2 regions of the Herbiconiux aconitum genome follow, and region 1 is predicted to be linked to the other one. Evidence: predicted binding sites of a transcription regulator. Region 1 holds the regulator's gene; the other holds the start of a gene.
The links. The regulator HspR, encoded in region 1, represses chaperone genes until heat shock. The targets are predictions, from matches to a motif close to AAGTTGAGTCNNNNNGACTCAACTT.

Region 1 (12,123 bases):
CGAGCTAACTCAACTTTTGCTGTGAAAACTTGACTTGCGACAGTCGGCCTGGAAAACTTGAACCCACAAGGCTCAAGTCTTGGCAGACTTTTCGCTAATCAGGTAAGACAACAGAAGGAGAACAGCCGATATGGCTCGTGCAGTAGGCATCGACCTCGGAACCACCAACTCGGTGGTCGCCGTGCTCGAGGGTGGAGAGCCCACCGTCATCGCGAACGCGGAGGGATTCCGCACCACACCGTCGGTGGTCGCATTCACGAAAGACGGCGAGGTTCTCGTCGGTGAGACCGCCAAGCGGCAGGCCGTCACCAACGTCGACCGCACCATCTCCAGCGTGAAGCGCCACATCGGCACCGACTGGAAGGCCGATGTCGACGGCAAGAAGTACACGCCGCAGGAGATCTCGGCCCGCATCCTGGCCAAGCTGAAGCGCGACGCCGAGAGCTACCTCGGCGACACGGTGACCGATGCTGTCGTCACCGTTCCCGCCTACTTCAACGACTCCGAGCGCCAGGCCACCAAGGAGGCCGGTGAGATCGCGGGCCTCAATGTTCTGCGCATCATCAACGAGCCCACCGCGGCCGCGCTCGCCTACGGCCTCGACAAGGGTAAAGAAGACGAGCTCATCCTGGTCTTCGACCTCGGTGGCGGAACCTTCGACGTCTCGCTCCTCGAGGTCGGAAAAGACGACGACTTCAGCACCATCCAGGTGCGTTCGACCGCCGGCGACAACCGCCTCGGTGGCGACGACTGGGACCAGCGGGTCGTCGAATACCTGATCAAGCAGTTCAAGGACACCACCGGCGTCGATGTCTCGAAGGACAAGATCGCCCTCCAGCGTCTCAAGGAGGCCGCGGAGCAGGCCAAGAAGGAGCTCTCCTCGGGCATGTCGGCCAGCATCACGCTGCCCTACCTCTCGCTCACCGAGAACGGCCCGGCCAACCTCGACGTCACGCTCACCCGCGCGAAGTTCGAGGAGCTGACCAAAGACCTGCTGGCCCGCACCGAGAAGCCCTTCAAAGACGTCATCGCCGAGGCGGGCGTGTCGGTGAACGACATCGCTCACGTCGTGCTGGTCGGTGGATCGACCCGGATGCCGGCCGTCGTCGAGCTCGTCAAGAAGCTCACCGGTGGCAAGGAGCCCAACAAGGGCGTCAACCCGGATGAGGTCGTCGCCGTCGGCGCCGCCCTGCAGGCCGGTGTGCTGAAGGGCGAGCGCAAAGACGTCCTCCTCATCGACGTCACCCCGCTCTCCCTCGGCATCGAGACCAAGGGTGGCATCATGACCAAGCTCATCGAGCGCAACACGGCCATCCCCACCAAGCGCAGCGAGACCTTCACCACGGCCGACGACAACCAGCCGTCGGTTGCCATCCAGGTCTTCCAGGGCGAGCGCGAGTTCACCCGCGACAACAAGAACCTGGGAACGTTCGAGCTCACCGGCATCGCTCCGGCACCCCGTGGCATCCCGCAGGTCGAGGTCACCTTCGACATCGACGCCAACGGCATCGTGCACGTGTCCGCCAAAGACAAGGGCACGGGCAAGGAGCAGTCGATGACCATCACCGGCGGCTCGTCGCTGCCGAAGGAAGACATCGACCGCATGGTGCGCGAGGCCGAGGAGCACGCCGCCGAAGACAAGAAGCGCCGCGAGGCCGCCGAGGTGCGCAACCAGGCCGAGACGCTCGCGTACTCGACCGACAAGCTCATCAAGGACAACGACGACAAACTGCCCGACGACGTGAAGTCCGAGGTGCAGGCCGACGTCGACGCTCTGAAGTCCGCTCTCGCGGGTGAAGACGACGACGCCGTGAAGACCGCGTTCGACAAGCTCAACGAGAGCCAGCAGAAGCTGGGCCAGGCGATCTATGCTTCTGCTCAGGCCGACGCTGCTGCGCCCGAGGCGGGCGCAGAGGAGCCGACCGAGTCGTCGTCTTCGGATGACGACGTGGTCGACGCCGAGGTCGTCGAAGACGAAGACGAGCCCAAGAAGGACAACTGAATTCATGACTGACGACAAGAACGGTCGCCCCGGAGACGATTCCGAGGGCCCCGAGGAGCCGATCATCCGCGACAAGCGGCGCATCGACCCCGAGACCGGTCAGGTTCGTCAGCCTGCTGCGGAGTCGGGGGCGCCTGAGGGCGCTCCCGACTCGGGCTTCATCCAGGCTGAAGGACCGGATGTGGAGACCACGTTGACCGATGCCGATCTCTCGTTCCTCTCGGGCCAGACGTCGGCCGACGAACTGGCTGCGGAGCGGCTCGCCGATCTGCAGCGTGTGACCGCGGAGTACGCCAACTACCGCAAGCGCACCGAGGCCAACCGCGAGATCGAGCGCGAGCGCGCGGTCGGCGAGGTCGTGAAGGTGTTGCTTCCGGTGCTCGACGACCTCGACCGGGCCGAGAAGCACGGCGACCTCACCGAGGGCGGCCCCTTCGCGGCCATCGCGACGAAGCTGCGCTCCAACGTCGAGCGGGTGGGCCTCAAGCCTTTCGCCGCAGCGGGCGAGGAGTTCGACCCGCAGGTGCATGAGGCGATCTTCCAGCAGCCGAGCGCCGACGTCGAGACGCCCACGATCGCTGACGTGGTCGAATCCGGGTATTACCTCGGGTCAACGCTGCTACGCGCCGCGAAGGTCGTAGTGGCGGTGCCCAATGGCTAGCCAGGACTGGTTCGACAAAGACTTCTACAAGGTGCTCGGGGTGTCGAAAGAGATCTCCGACGCCGATCTCAAGAAGGCTTATCGCAAACTGGCCCGGCAGTACCATCCCGACTCGAACCAGGGCGACGCCAAAGCCGAGGCCCGGTTCAAGGAGATCAGCGAGGCCTACTCGGTGCTCTCCGACACCGAGCAGCGCAAAGAGTACGACCAGATCCGCGCCATGGGCTCCGGCGCTCGCTTCACGGCGGGCGGCGGAGGCCAGGGCGGTGGTTTCGAAGACGTCTTCGGCGGCATGTTCGGCCAGGGCGGCGGCGGTGCTCGCGGTCAGAGCTACAGCTACCAGCAGGCTCCGGGCGGCTTCGACGACATTCTGGGCGGTATGTTCGGGCGCGGCGGCGGTGGGGGCTTCGGCGCCTACGGCCCCACTCGAGGCCGGGATGTCACGGCGCGCACCACGATCGACTTCATCACCGCGGTCAAGGGCGACACCATCAAGCTGCAGACAGCGGATGGCAAGCCGATCACGGTGAAGATCCCGGCCGGCGTGGCCGACCAGCAGAAGATCAAGCTGCGCGGCAAGGGCGAACCTTCGCCCGACGGCGGCGAGCCCGGCGACATCGTGCTCACGGTATCGGTGCGCAAGCATCCGGTGTTCGAGCGCGACGGACTGAATCTCCGCGTCAACGTGCCCGTCACGTTCGTGGAGGCGACGCTCGGAGCCACCATCGAGGTGCCGACGCTCGGTGGGCCTCCGGTGAAGTTGAAGGTCGCCGCCGGCACTCCGTCGGGCCGTGTGCTGCGCGTCAAGGGGCGCGGCGTGGAGTCCTCCAAGGGCAAGGGCGACCTGCTCGCGGTGGTGCAGGTGGCGGTGCCGAGTCATCTCTCGGCGGCGCAACGCGAGGCCCTCGAAGCGTTCCACTCCGTGGAACCCGCCGAGAACCCCCGCACCGAGCTCCTCGCCAAGGCGCGGGAGTAAGCAGTACTGGCCGCCAACCGTCCCAACCCTGAGTGATGGGGCGGTTGGCGGAAAGAGTTCGAGAGAAGGGAGCGAGACATGAGCGACGTGGATGAGAACTCGCCCCTTTTCGCGATCGCGGTCGCCGCCGAACTCGCGGGGATGCACCCGCAGACCCTGCGGCAATACGACCGGCTGGGGCTCGTGAGCCCCACGCGCACGGCCGGCAAGTCGCGCCGCTATTCGATGCGCAACGTCATGCAGTTGCGCGAGGTCGCCCGCCTCTCGTCGGAGGGTGTGTCGCTCGAGGGAATCGCGCGCATCCTGCAGCTCGAGGATCAGGTCGTCGAACTCGGCGCCCGCGTGCGCGAACTCGAATCGGCTCTGGCCGACGAGTTGCTCAACCGGCCGGGTCGCCGCGTCTTCGCCGCCGGCGTGGAGGGCGAGGTCATCTCGCTGAAGCACGGCACCCGCACCCAGCGCCGCACCGAACTCGTGATCTGGCAGCCCGACCGGCCCGAGTGAGCCGCGGCACCGCGTACGGTTGACGCGTGACAGAGTTCTCCTTCGACGCCCTGCGGCGCGCGCCCGACATCGAAGCCGACAACCTGTTCGCGGTCGACGCGAGCGACCGCCTCATCCTCGACGAAGCGGCGGCCGCCCTCGACGACACCGTCGGGCATCCCGGCACGGTCGCGGTGATCGGCGACAACTACGGCGCCCTCACACTCGGTGCCGCCGCAGTGCTCGACCTGCACGGCATCCGGGTGCACCAAGACGCCCGGTCGAGCGAGCTCGCGCTCGCCGCCAACGCCCGGCGGGTCGTCGACGTCGACCTCACCGGCCGCTACACCAACCACCCCCTCGGCCGCGAGCTGCTCGAGGGGGCCACCGTCGTGCTCGTGCAGCTGCCCCGCAGCCTCGCCGCGCTCGACGACATCGCCCGCGCCATCGCCGGCTACGCCGATCCGTCGGTCGTGGTGTACGCCGGCGGCCGTGTGAAGCACATGACGCCGGCGATGAACGAGGTGCTCAGTGCCTCGTTCGACGACGTGAGCGCCTCGCTCGCTCGCCAGAAGTCGCGCGTTCTGGTCGCGCGGCGCCCCCGCGACGGGGTCGGCGTGGCACTGCACCGGCGCGAATTCCACGCCGACCTCGATCTCTGGGTCTGCGCATCCGGCAACGCCTTCGCCGGCACGAAGATCGACATCGGCACGCGCCTGCTGATCGATCATCTCGGTGAGATGGCACCGGATGCGCACACGGCGATCGACCTCGGCTGCGGCACCGGCGTGCTCGCCGCCCTGCTGGCGCGCGACCGGGGCGAGCGCGGGTTGCGGGTCATCGCCACCGATCAGTCGGAGGCCGCCGTCGACTCAGCGCGGGAGACAATGCAAGCCAACGGCCTCGCCGACCGCGTCGACGTGGTGCGCGACGACGCCCTCGGCGACTTCGACGACAACAGTGCCGACCTCATCGTTCTGAATCCGCCCTTCCACGTCGGATCGACGGTGCACGCGGGCATCGCGCTGAAGTTGTTCGAGGCCGCGGGCCGGGTGCTCCGGCCCGGCGGCGAGCTCTGGACCGTGTTCAACTCGCACCTCTCCTACCGCGCGGCGCTGCAGCGGGCGGTCGGGCCGACCCGTCAGGTCGACCGCAATCCGAAGTTCACCGTGATGGTGTCGACCGGGCGCTGAGGCATACACGTCGAGTCTCCGCGGCGAGCCCGGTCGCCGGCCTCAGTTCGAGATCGACGGAACTCGCAGCCCGCGCACGGCGACCGTGCGCCGGGTCACCATCTCGGCCGATATCAGCACCGCGGCCACCCCGATGATGGCCGTGCCGATGACGGCGACCGGGATCATCGTGTCGGGCTCCAGGCGCGGGATGAGATCCATCGGCTCGGCCAGCCCGATCAGCATGAAGAACGCGGTGGCGTAGAGCACGGTGCGGATGCGCCACAGCCGGTCAACCCCGATGAGGGCGAGCAGGGTGAGCATCCACAACCCGTACCACGGGTGGATGACGGGAGACGCGATCACGATCACGGCGAAGCAACTGCCGAGCAGCCACAAGGGATCAGCGCGCCGCTTCGTGACGAGCAGGTAGACGGCGGCCGCGCATCCCGCAGCCAGCAGCACCATCTTCACGGCCACCTGCGCGGCGTCGCCCGATAGCCCGAGCCCGTTCGCGAGGCCGCCGATGCTGATGCCGAGGATGTTCGCGGGGGCATACCACGACGAGATCGTGACCGGGGTGGCGAGCGCGCCGATCCAGCCGACGCCGACGCCGATGCCCCAGCCCAGAAGCACCACACCGCCGATGCCGACGGCGGCCACCGCGCTCCACCGGCGGATGATCGCGGCCCAGCCGACATTCGAACCGGCCCAGATCAGGCCGATGATCGGCAGGGCGATGAGCGCGATCGGTTTGACGCCGATGGCGAGTGCCACGAAGACCGTGCCGAGGAGCGGGCGGTCTTTCAGCGCATAGTAGACACCCGCGACGATGAAGCCGAGCATCAGGGAGTCGTTGTGGCCGGCCACCACGAAGTTCATGAGCACGAGCGGGCTGGCGGCCACGATCCAGAGCACGCCGGCCTGGTTGAGCCCTCGGAGCCGCGCGATCCGCCAGGCGTAGAACGCCAGCATCGCGAGGCCCACGACGGCCAGGAAGCGGAAGGCGCCGATCGCGACCTCGGGAGGAAGAGCATCCGTCGACATCACGACGATCTTCTCGAGCCAGACGAAGACCGGTCCGTAGGGGGTCTGGGTGTCGGCCCAGAGCGGGTCGACACCGAGGCCGAACCAGCCGGGGAGGTCGGCCATGCCGGTGGTGTAGGGGTTGAGACCTGCCGCCATCAGCCGGCCTTGGCCGACATAGGCGAACATGTCGCGGCTGAACAGGGGGAGGGTGAACAGGAGCGGGATGCTCCACGCGGTCGCCGCGATCGCGACCTCGCGAACCTGCATCGAGGTGCGGCTCGCATCCGATTCGCGCGGTGCTTCCGCCGACGCCGGAAGGGTGCTGCCGCGCGAGGACCGTCGTTCGAGCAGGGAGACGCCGAGGGACACCCAGGCGGCGAGCAGCAGCAACGCGCCGACCACGACGAGCAGTCCGCTCAGGGTGGCCGCGCCGCGTGAGTTGCGCAGCAATTCGAACACGGCCCAGCTCCGGAGCACAGACGCTGGTCCGAGCCAGCCGACGCCCAACGACCCGATGGCGATGCTCACGGAACCGATGACTCCGAGCAGCAGACGCACGCGTGGAGAAAGGACATGCACGATTACGTCTTATCACGCCGAGTTGAATGGCTGTCGTACCAGTGGTGCGAGAACGGCCGTTCTGCTAAACTTGAGCCACGTCAACTCAACTTTGAAGGGGAAGTCTCGAGAATGGCCAATCAGCCCAATCAGAACGGCGAGGAGCAGAAGAGCGCCCTCGAGCAGTACGGCGTGAACCTCACCGAGATCGCGGCGAGCGGCAAACTCGACCCTGTGATCGGGCGTGACGCCGAGATCCGGCGGGTCAGCCAGGTGCTGACGCGGCGCACCAAGAACAATCCCGTGCTCATCGGCGAGCCCGGCGTCGGCAAGACTGCCGTGGTCGAGGGTCTCGCCCAGCGGATCGTGGCGGGAGACGTCGCTGAGTCGCTGAAGGGCAAGCAGCTCGTCTCGCTCGACCTGGCGGCGCTGGTTGCGGGGGCGAAGTACCGCGGCGAGTTCGAAGAGCGGCTGAAGGCGGTGCTGAAGGAGATCAACGACGCCGACGGCCAGATCATCACGTTCATCGACGAGCTGCACACCCTGATGGGCGCGGGCGGCGGTGAGGGTTCAGTGGCGGCATCCAACATGCTGAAGCCCATGCTCGCCCGCGGTGAACTGCGGCTGATCGGGGCGACGACGCTCGACGAGTACCGCGAGTTCGTGGAGAAGGATGCCGCGATGGAGCGACGTTTCCAGCAGGTGTTCGTGGGGGAGCCGTCGGTCGAAGACACGGTCGCTATTCTGCGCGGGCTCAAGGAGCGCTACGAGGCGCACCACAAGGTGGCCATCGCCGACTCGGCGCTGATCGCCGCCGCATCGCTGTCGAACCGGTACATCCCGGGTCGACAGCTGCCCGACAAAGCGATCGACCTGATCGACGAGGCCGCGTCTCGGCTCCGGATGGAGATCGACTCGGCGCCCGTCGAGATCGACGAGCTGCGGCGCGGCGTCGACCGCCTCCGTCTGGAGGAGTTGGCGCTGAAGAAGGAGAAGGACGACGCCTCCAAGGAGCGCCTCGCCGCGCTGCGCGAGACTCTTCGCACGCGCACGGCGACTCTGGCCGAGTTGCAGGAGCGCTGGGATCGCGAGCGCGCCGCCCTCAACCGCGTGGGCGAACTGAAGGAGAAGCTCGACCGGGCACGCATGCAGGCCGAGCGCGCGCAGCGTGAGGGCGACCTCGAGCGGGCCTCCCGGCTGCTCTACGGCGAGATCCCGGTGCTCGAGCGCACGCTGGCCGAGGCCGAGCGCGACGAGGAGTCGGAGGAGCAGGGCGAACGGATGGTCAACGACCAGGTCACGAGCGACGACATCGCCGCCGTGATCGCCGCCTGGACCGGCATCCCGCTTGCCCGGCTCACCCAGGGAGAGACCGAGAAGCTGCTGAACCTCGAGGCAGAGCTCGGAAAGCGGCTGATCGGCCAGAAGCGGGCCGTGCACGCGGTGGCGGATGCGGTGCGCCGCTCGCGCGCGGGCATCGCCGACGCGGATCGGCCCACCGGGTCGTTCCTCTTCCTCGGCCCGACCGGCGTGGGCAAGACCGAGCTCGCGAAGGCGCTCGCGGAGTTCCTGTTCGACGACGAGAAGGCGCTGGTGCGCATCGACATGTCGGAGTACGGCGAGAAGCACTCGGTGGCCCGGCTGCTCGGTGCCCCTCCCGGCTACATCGGCTATGAGCAGGGTGGTCAGCTCACCGAGGCGGTGCGGCGGCGGCCCTACTCGGTGATCCTCCTCGACGAGGTCGAGAAAGCGCACTCGGAGGTCTTCGACGTGCTGCTGCAGGTGCTCGACGACGGGCGGCTGACCGACGGGCAGGGTCGCACGGTCGACTTCCGCAATACCATCCTCATCCTCACGTCGAACCTCGGGTCGCAGTTCTTGGTCGACCCGACGTTGTCGCTGGACGAGAAGGAGGCGGCCGTGCAGGGCATGGTTCGCCAGGCCTTCAAGCCCGAGTTCGTGAACCGGCTCGACGACATCGTGATTTTCCAGACCCTCACCGAAGAAGATCTGGCCCAGATCGTCTCGCTCTACGTCGACCGCCTCTCGCGCCGCCTCGCGCAGCGGCGTCTGATGCTCGCGGTGACACCGGATGCGCGCACCTGGCTTGCTGAGCGCGGCTACGACCCGATCTACGGTGCGCGGCCGCTGCGGCGCCTGATGCAGCACGAGATCGACGACCAACTCGCGACCGCCCTGCTCTCGGGTGCCGTGCGCGACGGCGACACGGTGCGTGTCGATGTGGCGCCCGACGGTGACGGGTTGACGGTGGGGGCGGCGTAGCGACTCTTGAGTAGAAAGTACTCGCGCTGCCCACGGGGGTGTGACGTGCAGTCTTGAAATCGCCGATCGTCGGCGGTGAGAGAGGTTCGTCATGCGGCATCCGCGTTTCATTGTCGGCGTCTGCGCTTTCGGGGCGGTGCTCGCCATCGTCGCCGGAGTGCCCTTCGGTGCGGGGTCGATCGCACATGCGTCCTCTCCTGAAGCCGTCATCGAACCGCTGAATGCGGGATCGAGGGTGGCGGAGTTCGATTCGACGGGCGCAAATCCCATCGACGTGGTCGCGGGCGCCGATGGTTCGGTCTGGGTCGCCCTTTTCACGTCGAAGAAGGTCGTGCAACTCGACAAGGCGGGAAATCCGATGCGTTCCGTCGCGCTCGCGGAGTCGCCTTCGAGCCTTGCCACAGACGGAGCCGGAGGCGTGTGGGCGACCGAACTGAGCGGCAACGCGATCGCTCATGTGACCGCTGCGGCGACACCGGCAGAGTTTCTCATCCCGACGCCCTTCTCCTATCCGGCCTCGGTCTACGACAGCGGAGATCTCGTCTTCTTCGCCGAATCCACGAAGCACCTCGGCCGGTTGAACGAACTCACCGGGCACATCGACGAACTCGCCTTCACCGGGACCACCTCACCGGTGGTGGTGACTGGCATCGGCAACCAGGTATGGGTCGTCGACGACAGGGGCGATACCTGGGCGCTCGACCAGAACGGTGAGAACCCGGTGGCCGTCAACCTGCGAGGAGTGAAAGACCTCCAACTCACCGGTCTTGACGCAGGAACCGTTCGAGGGCTCACGACGACGAACGAGGGTGTCTTCGAATTCTCCCGATCGGCGACAGACCTGCAGAGCGCGAGGGTCGTCGGTGATCGGACGGAGATCACCGGGGTCGCCGCGCTGAACGGCGCCACATGGTTCGCCGACGCCGGGACGAACACGATCGGCTGGGTCACGGCGTCGGAGCAGGCGGAGTACGCGGTACCGAAAGCAGACAGCGGATTGTCCGGCATGACGGTCACCGAGGGGCGCTACATCTGGTCCGCCGAACGGTGGTCGGGCAAAGTGGTTCGGATCGACACCCAGGCTCCGGATGTCGAACGTGTCGGCGGCGCGGATCGGTACGAGCTCGCCGCCAACATCTCCAAGGCGAGTGACTACAGCGGGGGCGACAACACCGTCTTCGTGGTCAGCGGCGAGACCTTTGCTGATGCGTTGAGCGCGGGGCCGATCGCCGCTGCGCACACGGCGCCCGTGTTGTTGACCGCCCGAGCGACCTTGCCCGGAAGCACCAAGAGCGAGCTCATGCGGTTGACTCCGCGGCGGGTGATCATCGTCGCTGGGCCGGCGTCGGTGTCGTAGGCGGTGCTGGATTCGATCAAGGCCGCCGTGCCTGCGGCGACCGTCGAGCGGGTCGAGGGCGCAGACCGATACGCCGTCTCTCGTGCCCTGCTCATCGGTGATCTTGCCCGAGACGACTCTCCGACCCTTTACGTCGCGAACGGTGGCAACTTCCCCGATGCGCTGTCGAGCACGGCGGCGGCCACACACCTCGATTCCGCGACGTTGCTGGTCAACGGATCGGCCGCGAGTCTGTCGGCCGCGGAGATGGCGATAATCGGCAGGTTCGCGGGCGCGGGCAAGTCGGTGAAGATCGCGGGCGGGCCCAATTCGGTCAGCACAGGCATCGAGACGCAGATCCGAACCGTAGCCACCGTGCAGCGCCTCGGCGGTGCAGACCGCTACGAGGTCTCGCAAGCGATCGTGCGCGACGCGTTCACCGGGCCCACGTCGCGGTTGGTCTACCTGGCCAGTGGCGCGACGTTCCCCGATGCTCTGGCCGGTGGTGTCGGTGCCGGGCTGAACGACGCGCCGGTGCTCCTCGTGCATCCCGACTGCGTGCCTCAGCCTGTGGTCGACCTGATCGCGGGCGGCACCACCCGGAAGGTCACCCTCTACGGGGGGCCGCTCACCCTGAACGGCGAGGTCGAGAAGCTGACGGCCTGCCGCTGAGCGCGAATTGTTTTCTTGCTCAGCGCTGGCCTGCGCGGCGCAGCGCACGCCGGTGCGGGTCAGCGGACGCCGGCTCGGTGCTTGCGGATGCGGGAGAACGCGAACCAGGCGACTGCGGCCACCACGGCGGCGATGACGACCCACTGCAGGATGCCCGCGTACTCTTCCACGACGTGCCACTGCTCGCCGAGGAAGTAGCCCGCGAGAATCAACGTGGTGTTCCAGATGAGGCTCCCGGCCACTGTCAACAGCCCGAACTTCAGGAGTGGCATCCGTTCGATGCCGGCTGGGATCGAGATGAAGCTGCGGAAGATGGGCACCAATCGGCCGAAGAAAATCGCCTTGCTTCCGTGTCGGGTGAACCAGTCTTCGGTGCGGTCGACGTCTTGCACGTCGACGAGTGGAATGCGGCGGGCCAGTCGGCGCATCCGGTCTCGGCCGAGCCAGGCGCCCAAGCCGTAGAGAGTGAACGCGCCGAGGAGTGACCCGAGCGTGGTGAACACGATGGCGGCCACGAGGTCGAGTTCGCCCCGGCTGGCGGTGAATCCGGCGAGCGGCAGGATCACTTCGCTCGGGATCGGCGGAAACAGGTTCTCGGCGAAGACCGCGAGACCGGCGCCAGCGGCACCGAACGTCTCCATCAGGCCCACCACCCAGTCGCCGACCGCCCCCAAACCACTTCCGCCGCCGCTTTCGCGCGTGCCGACACTGACGCTCACCCCTGCGCTCATGCCCCCACGCTACGGATGCCGCCTGAGCCGCCCCTGAGCGTTCGCGCGCGCCCGAATCGCCAAAACACGCCGCTACCCCAGCGACCATTCCGTCGGATTCTGGCGATTCGGTGCGGAGTAGCGTTGGCGTGTGGATGCGGAGCAGCAAGCGGGAGCCGTGGTCGAAGCGCTCGCGGCGGTCGCCGACGCGGGGGATGCCGAGTTCCTGGGCGGGTTCTTC
Region 2 (12,123 bases), on a different contig from region 1:
AGGAAGAGGAACGAACCGATCGGCCGGTGCGCGTCGCCCATGCCCGTGCGGTTGCGGCGCACGGCCTTGGCCACGACGGTCACGGCGTCGTCTTGCCCGACCACGTGCTCGTGCAGCTCGCCCTCGAGGGCGGCCAGACGCTCACGGTCGACCTCGCCGATGCGTGACACCGGGATGCCGGTGGCCCGCGAGATCACCGCAGCGATCTCGGCTTCGTCGACGACGGCATCCAGATCGACTCCACCGGCGGCGCGCTCAGAAGCCACACGACGCGAGACCGTGGTGGCCTCGGCCAGCTGCTGCTGCACGTCTTCGATCTCGTCACGGATGCGCGACGCCTCCTCGTAGTGCTCGGCCGAGACGGCGGCGTTCTTCGCGCTCTCGAGCGAAGCCAGGTCGGCCTGCAGAGCGGAGATGTCGACGACCGTCGGGATCTTGCCGAGCGAGAGACGCAGTCGCGCACCCGCCTGGTCGATCAGGTCGATGGCCTTGTCGGGCAGGAAGCGATCGCTCACGTACCGGGCCGACAGCTCGACCGCAGCGGTCAGCGCGGCGTCGGTGTAGGAGACACCGTGGTGCTCCTCGTAGGCGGGGCGGAGACCCTGCAGGATGAGCACCGAATCGGCCTCCGACGGCTCACCGACGGTCACGGGAGAGAAGCGACGCTCCAGCGCCGGGTCCTTCTCGATGCCGCGGTACTCCTTCAGCGTCGTGGCGCCCACGAGGTGCAGGTCGCCGCGGGCGAGGCGGGGCTTCAGGATGTTTCCGGCATCCATTCCGCCCTCGCCCGAACCTCCGGCGCCGACGACGGTGTGGATCTCGTCGATGAACACGATGATCTCGTTCTTGTGGGCCGAGATCTCGTCCATCAGGTTGGTGAGGCGCTCTTCGAAGTCACCGCGGAAGCGGGTTCCGGCCAGCATGGCGGGCAGGTCGAGCGAGACGACGCGCTTGTCGCGCAGCTGCTCGGGCACGACGCCGTCGACGATCGCCTGGGCGATGCCGTCGACGATCGCGGTCTTGCCGACGCCCGCCTCGCCCACCAGAACAGGGTTGTTCTTGGTGCGGCGAGAGAGGATCTCGATGGTCTGCTCGATCTCGTCGAGGCGGCCGATCACCGGGTCGAGCTCGCCGTTACGGGCCAGCTCGGTCAGGTCGGTGCCGAACTTGTCGAGCGTCGGGGTCTCGGATGCGTCTTCTGTCGCTCCGTTGGCCGTCTGGGTCGGGTCGCCGTTGGTGGCGCCGTCGGGGCTTGCGTTCACGTTCTGGCGCATCCCTTCCTGAAGGGCGTCGGGGGTGACGCCCGCCTGGGCCAGAACCTGGCCGGCGGGGGAGTCCTGGTTGATCACGAGCGCGAAGAAGAGGTGCTCGGGGTCGATGTAGGTCGAACCGGCGGCGCGAGCCACCTGGTAGGCGTGGAAGAGCGCGCGCTGGGCCGACTGTGTCAGCGCCGGCTGGGTGATGCGCTCGCTGCTGTTCGCGGGGAGTCGCTGTTCGGCGGCCGCGGCGATCTTGGCCGGGTCGGCGCCGACACCGCGGATGGCGTCGGAAGCGGGCTGCTGCGGCGCGACGGTGCGCAGGATGTGGAGGGCGTCGAGCTCGCGGTGTCCGTGCTGGATCGCGTACTGTCCGGCCTCGGCCAGCAGTTCCTGGGTGCGCCGGCTGATGAGCTTGCTCAGGTCGATCGAGCGCCCGGCGCGGGCGGCGCGCTCGCCTTCGAGGTAGCGGGCCAGGAACTCGTCGAACGAGTTGCTGCCGCCCTCGGCGTTGTTACCCTCGGTGGGGTTGAAGTTCTCGGGCACGAAACCTCCTGGGTTGTCAAACTTGAGTGCCTTACGCTCAAGTTCAACGCTCAGGGGGCTCTGGTATTCCCGCTCACGGCTTGCGAACCTGGCAGTTCCCCGACTGCCGCGCCGGCCTACGGAATCAGCACCAGTTTGCCGCCAGGGTGCTGCCCCTTCAGCTCCGCAAGGGCCGCCCGGGCCTCCGACAGCGGGTAACTTCGGGCGATCGGTACGACGAGCTCACCGCGAGCGGCGAGGTCGATGAGCCGCGCCCGAACGCCGTCGCGGAACGCGAGGCTCGCCGGCATCGACCCTCCGATGGCGTGGAACCCGTCTGCAGCGGCCCGGCCTGCAGCCGCGATCGTGACGATCCGTCCGCGGTCGCTCACGAGCGCGAGCGAGGTGTCGACCGCTTCGGCGGTGCCCACGGTGTCGAGGGCCGCGTCGATACCGCCGGGCGCGGCATCCTGAACCCGCTGTTCGAGGCCTGGGCCGTAGGTGACGGGTTCGCCGCCGAACCGGCCCACCAGGTCGAAGTTGGCGACGCTCGCGGTGCCGATGACGTGGGCGCCGAGCAGAGCGGCCTGCTGCAGCACGCTGACGCCGACCGCTCCGGATGCGCCGTGTACGAGCACGGTGTCACCCGCTTTCACGCCGGTGACGTGCAGCATCTCGGCCGCGGTCGTTCCGACGAGCAGGAGGCAGGCGGCGTCGGCGAAGGGCAGCGACGCGGGCTTCGCGAACACGTCGGACGCGCGCACGGTGAGCTCGGTGGCGTAGGCGCCCTGCACCCGGAACGCCAGCACCTCGTCGCCCACGGCACCGCCGCCGGAGGCGATCTCGGTGTCGGGGCCCAGCGCGGAGATGACGCCGGAGCACTCGTAGCCCACGGGCATCGGCAGCAGGCTGCGGTCGTCGCCGTAGGCCACGCGCTTGTAGTCGGCCGGATTCATACCGGCGGCTCTGACCTCGATGGTCACTTCGCCCTTACCCGGCGCCGGAACCTCGGCGTCGATCTCGGCGAAGACGTCGAGGTCTCCGTAGTCTTCTGCAACCCATCTGCGTGCCATGGGTCAACGCTACGCCTGCTTCTAGGGCGGAAGGCAGGTCTCACATGCGCCGTGCGGCGGTGCGTGCGTAGCGCTCAGCGAGCTCGCCGAAGGCGGCCGTCAGCTCGGGCGGACCGACGACGTCGATGCCCGTGTCGAACCGGCCGAGCGAGGCGGCCAGAGCGATCCACGACCAGGAGCCGACCTCGAGGCTGCATCGATCGGGCCCCAGATCTTCGACGATCCCGTCGCCGGCGAACGGGAGAACGGCGCTCGCCGGAAGGCCGAGCTCGACCTTGCCCGTGCACGGCCACCGGTCACGGGTGTCCGACCCCTTGAAGCGGGCGGAAACATACTCCCGCACGTCGCCGCCCGGCACCTCCCGCGGTGCGAAGCGGGGCCCGGTCGGGATGCGGGGGCGGATGCGGTCGGCTCGAAAGATGCGCCAGTTGTCGTGGTCGAGATCCCAGGCCACCAGGTACCAGCGTCCGCGGGAGGTGACGAGGTGGTGCGGCTCCACGCGGCGTGGTGGTGGGGTGGTGTCGGGCTCGTGGCCAGGGCCACTGACCGGCGCGCGGTTCGCGTAGTCGAACCGCAGCACCTCACGGGCCCGAACCGCCGTCGACACCGCGACGAGCACATCCGGAGCCACCTGCTCGGTGCCCCCGCCACCCGCGTGCCCGTCGGGGATCGTCGTGAACTCGAGCGATTGCAGCCGGTTGCGTAATCGTGGGGGCATCACTTGCCGCACGGTGGTCAATGCCCGGAGTGCCGCCTCCTCGATGCCCGCGCCGGTGGCGGAAGCGCCTTGCAGTGCGACGGCGAGGGCGATGGCCTGGTCGTCGTCGAACAGCAGGGGTGGTAGTTCGCTGCCCGCGTCGAGTCGGTAGCCGCCGTCGGGCCCCATCGTCGCCTGGATGCGGTAGCCCATCTCCCGCAATCGTTCGACGTCGCGGCGCACGGTTCGGTGACTGATCTCCAGGCGTTCGGCGAGAAGCGCGCCCGGCCAGTCGCGGCGGGTCTGCAGCAGTGAGAGCAGATTCAGCAGTCGCGAGGTGGTGGAGGGCATGTCCTGATCCTAGTTTCAGTCGAGGACCAAAGTCGTCCTACACCACTGCGAGAGTGGATGTCGCGGGCACGAGTCCGGCATCCACTCCTCTTCCATCCATCCCTCACTAGGAGCAGTCATGAGCATCAAGGCAACCACCCACCTCAACTTCCGCGGTGATGCCCGCGCGGCGCTGGAGTTCTACCAGTCGGTCTTCGGAGGCGAGGTCACCATCGCCACCTACGGCGACTTCGGCATGCCCGCGGAGGTGCCGGGAGCGCAGAACGTCGTGTTCGGTCAGGTCGAGAGCGCCGAGGGCTTCCGGGTGATGGCGTACGACATCCCCGGGCCGGCAGCGGCGTCGGCGTCGGCAGCGGCAGCGTCGTCGACGGATGTCGCAGGCTCGACCTCTCGCGAGAACGGTGTCACCCTTACCGACCAGCCATTCTTCGTGTCGGTGCGGGGCGAGGCGCTCGACGAGGTGCAGCGCTACTGGGCAGCCCTCTCCGAGGGGGCGACGATCGTCGAGCCCTTGGCCGCGTCGGCCTGGAGCCCCGGCTTCGGCATGCTCACCGACCGCTTCGGGGTGACGTGGATTCTCGATGTCGCGGTCGTGTACGCCCCGGCGTGACGGCGCCCGTCGTAGGGTCGAGAGCAGCACCCTGACGAGACGGAGCACCCGATGAGCAGCGCACTCGACGATCCCACACAGCGTCCGCAGACCCTTCAGCGGCCGAGCGGAGGTGTCGGCGCCCTCGCGATCATCTCGCTGATCGCGGGGATCGCCGCCGTCGTGCTGCTCGCGGTCGGCATCCCGACTTGGATTCCGCTGTGGTTCGCCGTGATCGGGCTGTTCCTCGGCATGGTCTCGGTGCTCCGCTCGCGCCCCTCTGCTGCGCGGTGGGTGAGCACGGTCGCGATCGCGGCATCCGTGGTGCCGTTCATTCTGCTGTTCTTCTTCGTCGCGACCTGAGGTTCGCGTCAGGCGGGCCGGGCCTAGGGCGGGTCGGCTTCGCCCTCCCAGAAGTTCCATCGATAGCCCCACGGATCGATCACCGTGAACGTCGTCGGCCCGTAGGGTTGTTTGGAGGGCGGATCCCCCGCGGCGGTCGGTTCGGCGGCTCGGACGCGTTCGTAGTGCGCCCGGATGTCGTCGACGTGGACGATCAGCAGTGCCCCACCCCCTTCGTCGGCCGCGGGCGCCCGACCCGACACGGAGACGCGACTGTCGCCCACGTGGATGTCGGCCTCCTTCGTCTGAGCGCCGCCCATCCGCCACCGCGTCGAAGGCCCGAATCCGAGCACCCGTTCAAGCCAGTCGAGGGCGGCGTCGGCATCGGGATAGTAGAGGTAGGGGATGACTTCAGTGAAGGTCATGCCGGTCTCCTTCCTTTCGGACGGCGGGCGGGGGATTGCCTGCCATCGCTTCCCCGCCATTCTGCGCCGGTAAAGTCGGAATGGAACCCTCTGGGGAGCAACGGACATTAGAGGGTATGGGAACGGAATCTCACCGCGAGGCGGCCGACTGGGCCGCGGCCACGGCAGGCGACTCCGCCGCGTTCGGCCGCGTGTTCGACGCGCATCGTGATCGCGTGTTCGGGCAGGCGCTGCGGCTCATCCGTGATCCGCACGACGCCGAAGACGTGACAGCTCTGGTCTTTCTCGAGGCCTGGCGCAAGCGTTCAGCGGTGAGGGTCGTCGACGGGTCGGTGATCGGTTGGCTTCTCGTGACCACCAACCACGTGGTGCGAAACCTGGAGCGCAGCACGAGACGTTATCGGGCGGTGCTGGAGCGCATCCCGAAACCGTCGGTCAGCGATCATCCCGACCCGGCCGAAGCCGTCGGCGACCGCCTCGATCAGAACGTGCGAGACGCCCAGGTGCGCGACGCTTTCTCGCGGCTGACGGAGGCCGACCAGAACGTGATGACGCTCTGCGTGCTCGAGGAACTCACCATGGAGCAGGCTGCGCAGGTGCTCGGTGTGCCCGCGGGCACGGTGAAGTCGCGACTGTCCCGCGCCAAAGCGCGCCTGGCTGTGCAGACGAGCGAGCTGTTCGACGGGCACACGAGCGTCACCGGAGGTGTGAAATGAACGACCGACCTCGATTCGATGAGGCGCGCAGCGCCGCCATCCGTTCCCTGCTGATCGATGCGGTGGAGGAGTCGCCGCGGCGCGATCGCCGTCGTCAGGTGCGCATCGCCGTGGCGGCCGTTCTGGCTGCGCTCGGGCTGGGGCTCGGAGGCACGGCTGTGGCCTTCGCGGTGACCGGCGTCTCACCCTTCGGTGGCGTGGCTGTGATCGCGGCGCCGTCGCAGTCGCCGACCCCGGCGGCACCCGCTTCCACGACGCCGCCGACGGATGCGCCGGCCGGGCCGGTTCCGCATCCGCTCGTCGTCACCGGCGAACCGATCACGCCCCACGACGTTCTCACGCAGCCGGCGGTGACGCCCACCTGGTCGGTGCAGCTGCCGGGCGGGCGCGACATGTGCGAATATCCGCGGGTCTCCGACGTGGCGGAGGGGTACGCCCTCGTTCAGACCGGGCCGACGCAGCCGCCGGAGGACTCGAACTACGACTGCGATCTCGACGCCAGCCGTTTCTCGCTGACGCTGGTCGATACGAGCACCGGTGCAGAGGTGTGGAGCCGGGAGTGGTCGTGGGAGTTCACCTACGGAGATCAGACATCCGCGACTCTGCTCGGAACCTCGGGCCGGGTCTTGGTGTGGGATCCGCGTGGTGGGCCCGGGCCGAAGGAGGTGCTCGATCTCGCGACTGGATCGACTGTCGCATCGGTGGCCGCACCGGAGGGCTTCACGGTGAGAGACCTCTATCCTGTGCCCGGCGATTCGGGTGATGTGTCGTTCGTGGCGCAGAAACAGGATGCGCAGGGGCAACCGACGACGTCGTGGGCGGTGATGAGGGCGAACCCGGGCGACCTGGCGACTCCGCTGTGGTCGGCAGCGTTCGAGGCGGATCAGGCGACGACGCAACCGATCACGAACGCGAGTTCGATGCTGCAGGTGACGCACCAGACAACGGGGCAGCCCGGTCTGGTGGATGTCTATGACGTCGACTCGGGGGCACTCATGGTGGGGTCGACGACCGACCGGAGTTACAGCTACTACGACGGGTTCACCATCCGCGCGTCCGATGCTTTCGACTACCAGAGGGCCCGCACGATCGCCGGCATCGACGACGCGGGGAATGAGATGTGGAGCAGAACCCTCGACTCGGGTTACGCGGTGGCGCCGGTGGTGCAGATCGCCCGGCTGCCGGGCTCCTACAGCCAGCTCGCGTCGGAGGTGCTGTTGGTCGGACCGGGCACCCAGCTCGAGCTCGTCGACGGGGCGACGGGGGAGTCGCGGTGGATCGTCGACGGAGCTGCCTGTAGCCCCGGCAGTGGACTCGATGCGCCGGCGCTCAGCACCTACGGTTTCTGGCTCACCGCTGATGATGTGGTCGTGCAGTTCGACGACGAGGGCGGAAAATGCGGCTTCGATCATGCCTCGGGAGCGGCAGTGGATGTCTCCCAGCGCCCCTCGATGAACTATGGCTCTGATGGAGAGCTCGCCCGCTATCGGCTGGAAGGCGCCTTCGGAACGGGAGGTCTCTACAGCGAGAAGGGGCAGGATGTGCCACCGTCGCCGATGCCGCAGAGCGGAACGGGAACAGCGTTCGACGCGGTGACGGGTGCGTCGTTGTGGAGTGTGCCGGCGTTCTACGACGAGCGCTGGAAGTTCGCCGGCGGTTATCTCGTGGGCTTGTCGCAGGGGCGCGTGTTCGGGATCGGGTGACGCGGGTAGCAGAACGCGTCAACGGAGCGGAGGGGAGATGACGGAACGGTCGAGGTGAGGGTGTCGGCGGTGTGCACCAGTCTTCAGGTCACGGAGAGCGCCCGTCGGCAAGGCGATCCACCCTTCGCGACGAGCCTGCTCGAGCACTCCGGATGCCGGCGGCTCGTACAACCCGAGAGCGGCGCTGCGGGCGGCCAGAGCCGCGATCACGGCGTCGAAGGCGTCTCCGGATACGACCATCAGATCGGCGAATCCGGCGAGGTCGAGCCAGGGCGCCTCTGTGGAAAGCAGGGTGAGAACGCGCCGGCGGGAGTCGGCATCCGTTCGATATCCGCTCGTATCGAAACCCCATAGCCGAAGGGATGCGCCCGGATACACCTCGACCACGCGCCCGGACCCCGACCGATCGACGTCGATGCCCGCTTCACCGAGCCGCGCGAGCAGACCCGCGCAGCGCATGGCGGTCAGCCCGAGCCGGTCGGTGGAGACGCTGAGTGGCCACCGCCCGGTGCTCGCGCGCGCACGGCGATCGGTCTCGCGGTAGGCGAGCGTGCGGCGCCACTCCATGCCGCCGTCGACGGGTGCGCCGTCGCTGCGGCCGGCCGAGTGGGCCGAGACGAATTCCACGAAGGCGTCGGGCCAGCCGAACGCGCAGTCGATGCCGAGCTTGTCCACGCCGGCCACCGTCTCGACGATCGCTGCATCGGCAACACCGAGGCGGAGTTCGACGAGTCGTGCGGCATCCTGAGCCCACTCGATGACGGCGAGCGCTGTTCCCTTGGGTTCGGCGGCGAGATCGACTCCGGCGGTGCGCATGCGCTCACCCTAGCTGCGGCGAGAGCCGGGTTTGAAGTCGGTGGCCGTCGCCCAGGCCGGTCGCGGATCTCTCTCTGTGTCGTCTCGAGCGGAGCGCGACCTGCACGGCAGCTTCTACAGATGTCGCCGAGTTGGTAACGTGAAGAAGTGAGCATGCGACCTCCGACATTCAGCCCCCGATGGAGTCGGCTGGCGATCTGTGCGGGTTCCGTCATCCTGTTCGGGGCACTCGCGGGCTGCACGGCCGAGTCGACGGCCTCGGGTTCCGATGCGGCATCCGTATCGCCGACATCGGGGCCAGCGACTTCGTCGGCCGACGCGGACGCGAATATGGACGCAGTCGCAGACTCAGAAACTCTGCACTACCCAGACGGCGCCTCGGCCGACACCCCCGAGTGCCAGGACGCGTCATCCGCTGTGTTGGCCGCGGTGAACGCGACGATCGACAACCCTCTGCCCGGTGGTGCAGGACGTGTCGACGCTCTCACCGCCGCTCCCGATCCGCAGCACGCGGTCTGGCTGCTGACCGGAGCGATCGCGTCGACGTCGAGGACTGACGGCTACCTGGTGTCGTGGGCGACCACGGGCGACCCCACGCAGGACGCCTTCGATGGAAACCTCCGTTCGGTGGGCAGCCAGACCGCAACCATCTCGTCGGCCCCGGTCCTCCAGTTTCCGGATGTCGATGCGCCGTATGCCTTCCCGGCTGCGGCGCTCGCTTGTGCGGCCGCCCCGGGCCGCGACTCGAGTCGCTGACGTCGGCGGCGAGCTCCAACGAACCGGGCCCCGATGCCGACGGGTGAGGATACGCGGAGCTGATCGCGGCGGTTCCCACGTGGTTCAGCGCACGGCGGCGACCCCAGCACCCGGAACTCACGTTTTCCGAGCAGCTTCAGGATGACCGCGGCCGGGTTGCCGAACGCCCGCAACCCCTCATCGGCATCGAGGTGTTTGACCCCCACGATGCGCCACTCGCGGCGCCCGCGCACCACGACGGCATCGCCCCCGGCCAGCAGATTCCGGTACCAGTTGACACCGGTGCCGTAGGTGAGTTCGGCGACCAGGTCGCCGTCGCTCGTCTCGGCGAGGATCAACGGCACCTCGAACGTCTTTCCGCTCTTCCGCCCGGTGTGCCGCAGCAGGCTGAACGGTCCGACGCCGGCGCGCGCCAGGCGCAGCGTGAGTCGATTGAGGGTGTTCTTCAACACCCACAAGAACCCGCGACGCATCCGCTCGCTCATGCCCCAGTATCCGCCCGCGTCGGCGTGCCGCACACGCGGATCGACGGCGGGCTCCGGAGAAGAAGCCCGCCGTCGACGGATGCGCGGGGCCAGCCCAGCCCAGCCCAGCCCGCCCTAGTCGGCGTCGAGGTACCCGTTCGGGTTCAGCACGAACTTCTGTGCGGCGCCCGCATCGAACTCGGCGTAGCCGCGCGGCGCATCCTCGAGGGGGATGGCGGTGGCGTTGACGTTCTTGGCGATCTGCACCTTGTCGTGCAGGATGGCCATCATCAGTCCCCGGTTGTACTTCATCACGGGGCACTGGCCGGTGGTGAACGACAGCGACTTGGCCCATCCGGTGCCGAGGCTGATCGAGAGCGAGCCCTTCTTGGCGGCCTCGTCGATGCCGCCCGGGTCGCCGGTGACGTAGAGGCCCGGGATGCCCAGGGCTCCGCCGGCGGCGGTGATGTCCATCAATGAGTTCAGCACGGTGGCGGGGGCTTCGTGGCCCGAGTCGCTGCCGTGCCCGCGGGCTTCGAATCCGACGGCGTCGACCGCGCAGTCCACTTCGGGAACCCCGAGGATCTGCTCGATCTGCTCGCCCGGGTCACCCTTGGTGAGGTCGATGGTCTCGGCGCCGAAGCTGCGGGCCTGGGCCAGTCGTTCGGCGTTCATGTCGCCCACGATGACGGCAGCGGCGCCGAGGAGCATCGCGCCCGTCGCGGCGGCGAGGCCCACAGGCCCTGCGCCGGCGATGTAGACCGTCGAGCCGACTTTGACGCCGGCGGTGACGGCTCCGTGGAATCCGGTGGGGAAGATGTCGGACAGCATCGTCAGGTCCATGATCTTCTCGAGTGCCTGGTCGCGATCCGGGAACTTCAGCAGGTTCCAGTCGGCGTAGGGCACGAGCACGAACTGGGCCTGTCCGCCGACCCAGCCGCCCATGTCGACGTAGCCGTAGGCGCTGCCGGGGCGATCCGGGTTGACGTTGAGGCAGATGCCGGTCTTGCCTTCTTTGCAGTTGCGACAGCGGCCGCAGGCGATATTGAACGGAACGGAGACGATGTCGCCGACCTTGATGAATTCCACGCCCGGGCCCACCTCGACGACTTCGCCGGTGATCTCGTGGCCGAGCACGAGGTCTTTCGGTGCGGTGGTGCGGCCGCGCACCATGTGCTGGTCGGAGCCGCAGATGTTGGTGGCGATGGTCTTGACGATGGCGCCGTGGGGAACTTTCCGGCCGACGTTGGCCGGATTCACCCCCGGTCCGTCTTTCAACTCGAAGGTGGGGTAGTCGGTGTCGATGACTTCGACGACACCGGGGCTCTTGTAGGCGACTGCTCTGTTGCTCGACACGTGATCCTCCTTGATCGTGAGTGCCCCGAACGGGGTACATCGTGTCTACTCGACTGTAGTCGTGGAGGCTGGGTAAGGAGCGTGCGTGCTTCGTCGGCTCGGAGGAGGGCGCTAGGCCGACGCCGCGAGGATCGCGTTCGTGCGCCCCGCCGCATCCCGCACCCGGTCGCAGTGCTCGGCATCCGGATGCTCGGTGAGCTCGATGACGTCGTCGAGGCGTTGCCGGGCCTGCTCGAGATCGGCGATCACGGTCGTGATGCGATCGCGCTCCGCGCGAAGGCTGCTCAGCATCTCGGGCGGCGCGTGACCGGTGTCGACGCAGGGCAGGATGAGCGCGATCGTGCGGCTCGCGAGCCCGGCCGAGAACAGGTGCTGGATGAGGCGCACCCGCTCGACGGCCGACTCCCCATAGACGCGCTGGCCGCTCGGCGTGCGCTCGGAGTGCAGGATGCCCTGCTCCCCGTAGTAGCGCAGCGCGCGGGTGCTGACCCGGGCGCGCTCGGCCAGCTCGCCGATTCGCATGTCGTGCATCGCGCATCCTTCTCGTTCGCTGAAATCGTGTTGAGTGGACTTGCCCTTGACGTCAACGTGAGGTCTTAGCCTACAAGACGGATGGCGTCCGCGACCGCGGCCGCCCCATGTCGAAGGGACAACCATGAACATCGCAGGATCCGTCGCCCTTGTCACGGGAGCGAACCGCGGAATCGGCCGGCGCTTCGTCGACGAGCTGCTCGAGCGGGGAGCGGCGAAGGTCTACGCGGCCGTGCGCCGCCCCGAACGCGTGGCCGAGGGCGAGTTCATCGATCCCCGCGTCGAGGTGCTCCGGCTCGATCTGCTCGACGCGTCGTCGGTGACGGATGCCGCGGCACGAGCCACTGACCTCACCCTTCTCATCAACAACGCGGGCATCACCACCGGTGCCAACCTGCTGGGTGAGAACGACCTCGAGAACATCCGCCTGGAGCTCGACACGCACTTCTTCGGAACGCTCGGCGTGATCCGGGCGTTCGCGCCGGTGCTCGCAGCCAACGGCGGGGGAGCGATCGTCGACATC

Region 2: a site for HspR is predicted at 1,822-1,846, ahead of N1027_RS18150 (ATP-dependent Clp protease ATP-binding subunit). Genes of this name have one in related genera too.

The regions. Positions count from the first base shown of each region.
Region 1 is NZ_JANLCM010000001.1:919,273-931,395, reverse strand. Features, by position in the region: gene dnaK (molecular chaperone DnaK) at 131-2,002, shown strand; gene N1027_RS04175 (nucleotide exchange factor GrpE) at 2,007-2,663, shown strand; gene N1027_RS04170 (DnaJ C-terminal domain-containing protein) at 2,656-3,639, shown strand; gene N1027_RS04165 (heat shock protein transcriptional repressor HspR) at 3,718-4,143, shown strand; gene N1027_RS04160 (class I SAM-dependent methyltransferase) at 4,170-5,315, shown strand; gene mptB (polyprenol phosphomannose-dependent alpha 1,6 mannosyltransferase MptB) at 5,358-6,902, opposite strand; gene N1027_RS04150 (ATP-dependent Clp protease ATP-binding subunit) at 7,014-9,164, shown strand; gene N1027_RS04145 (cell wall-binding repeat-containing protein) at 9,256-10,521, shown strand; gene N1027_RS04140 (cell wall-binding repeat-containing protein) at 10,525-11,172, shown strand; gene N1027_RS04135 (DedA family protein) at 11,232-11,903, opposite strand; gene N1027_RS04130 (DNA alkylation repair protein) at 12,034-12,123, shown strand, end outside.
Region 2 is NZ_JANLCM010000002.1:1,407,034-1,419,156, reverse strand. Features, by position in the region: gene N1027_RS18150 (ATP-dependent Clp protease ATP-binding subunit) at 1-1,802, opposite strand, end outside; gene N1027_RS18145 (NADP-dependent oxidoreductase) at 1,919-2,854, opposite strand; gene N1027_RS18140 (helix-turn-helix transcriptional regulator) at 2,895-3,902, opposite strand; gene N1027_RS18135 (VOC family protein) at 4,021-4,512, shown strand; gene N1027_RS18130 (hypothetical protein) at 4,564-4,854, shown strand; gene N1027_RS18125 (VOC family protein) at 4,878-5,258, opposite strand; gene N1027_RS18120 (RNA polymerase sigma factor) at 5,375-5,974, shown strand; gene N1027_RS18115 (hypothetical protein) at 5,971-7,677, shown strand; gene N1027_RS18110 (DUF429 domain-containing protein) at 7,696-8,493, opposite strand; gene N1027_RS18105 (PNPOx family protein) at 9,054-9,767, opposite strand; gene fdhA (formaldehyde dehydrogenase, glutathione-independent) at 9,849-11,069, opposite strand; gene N1027_RS18095 (MerR family transcriptional regulator) at 11,181-11,600, opposite strand; gene N1027_RS18090 (SDR family oxidoreductase) at 11,725-12,123, shown strand, end outside.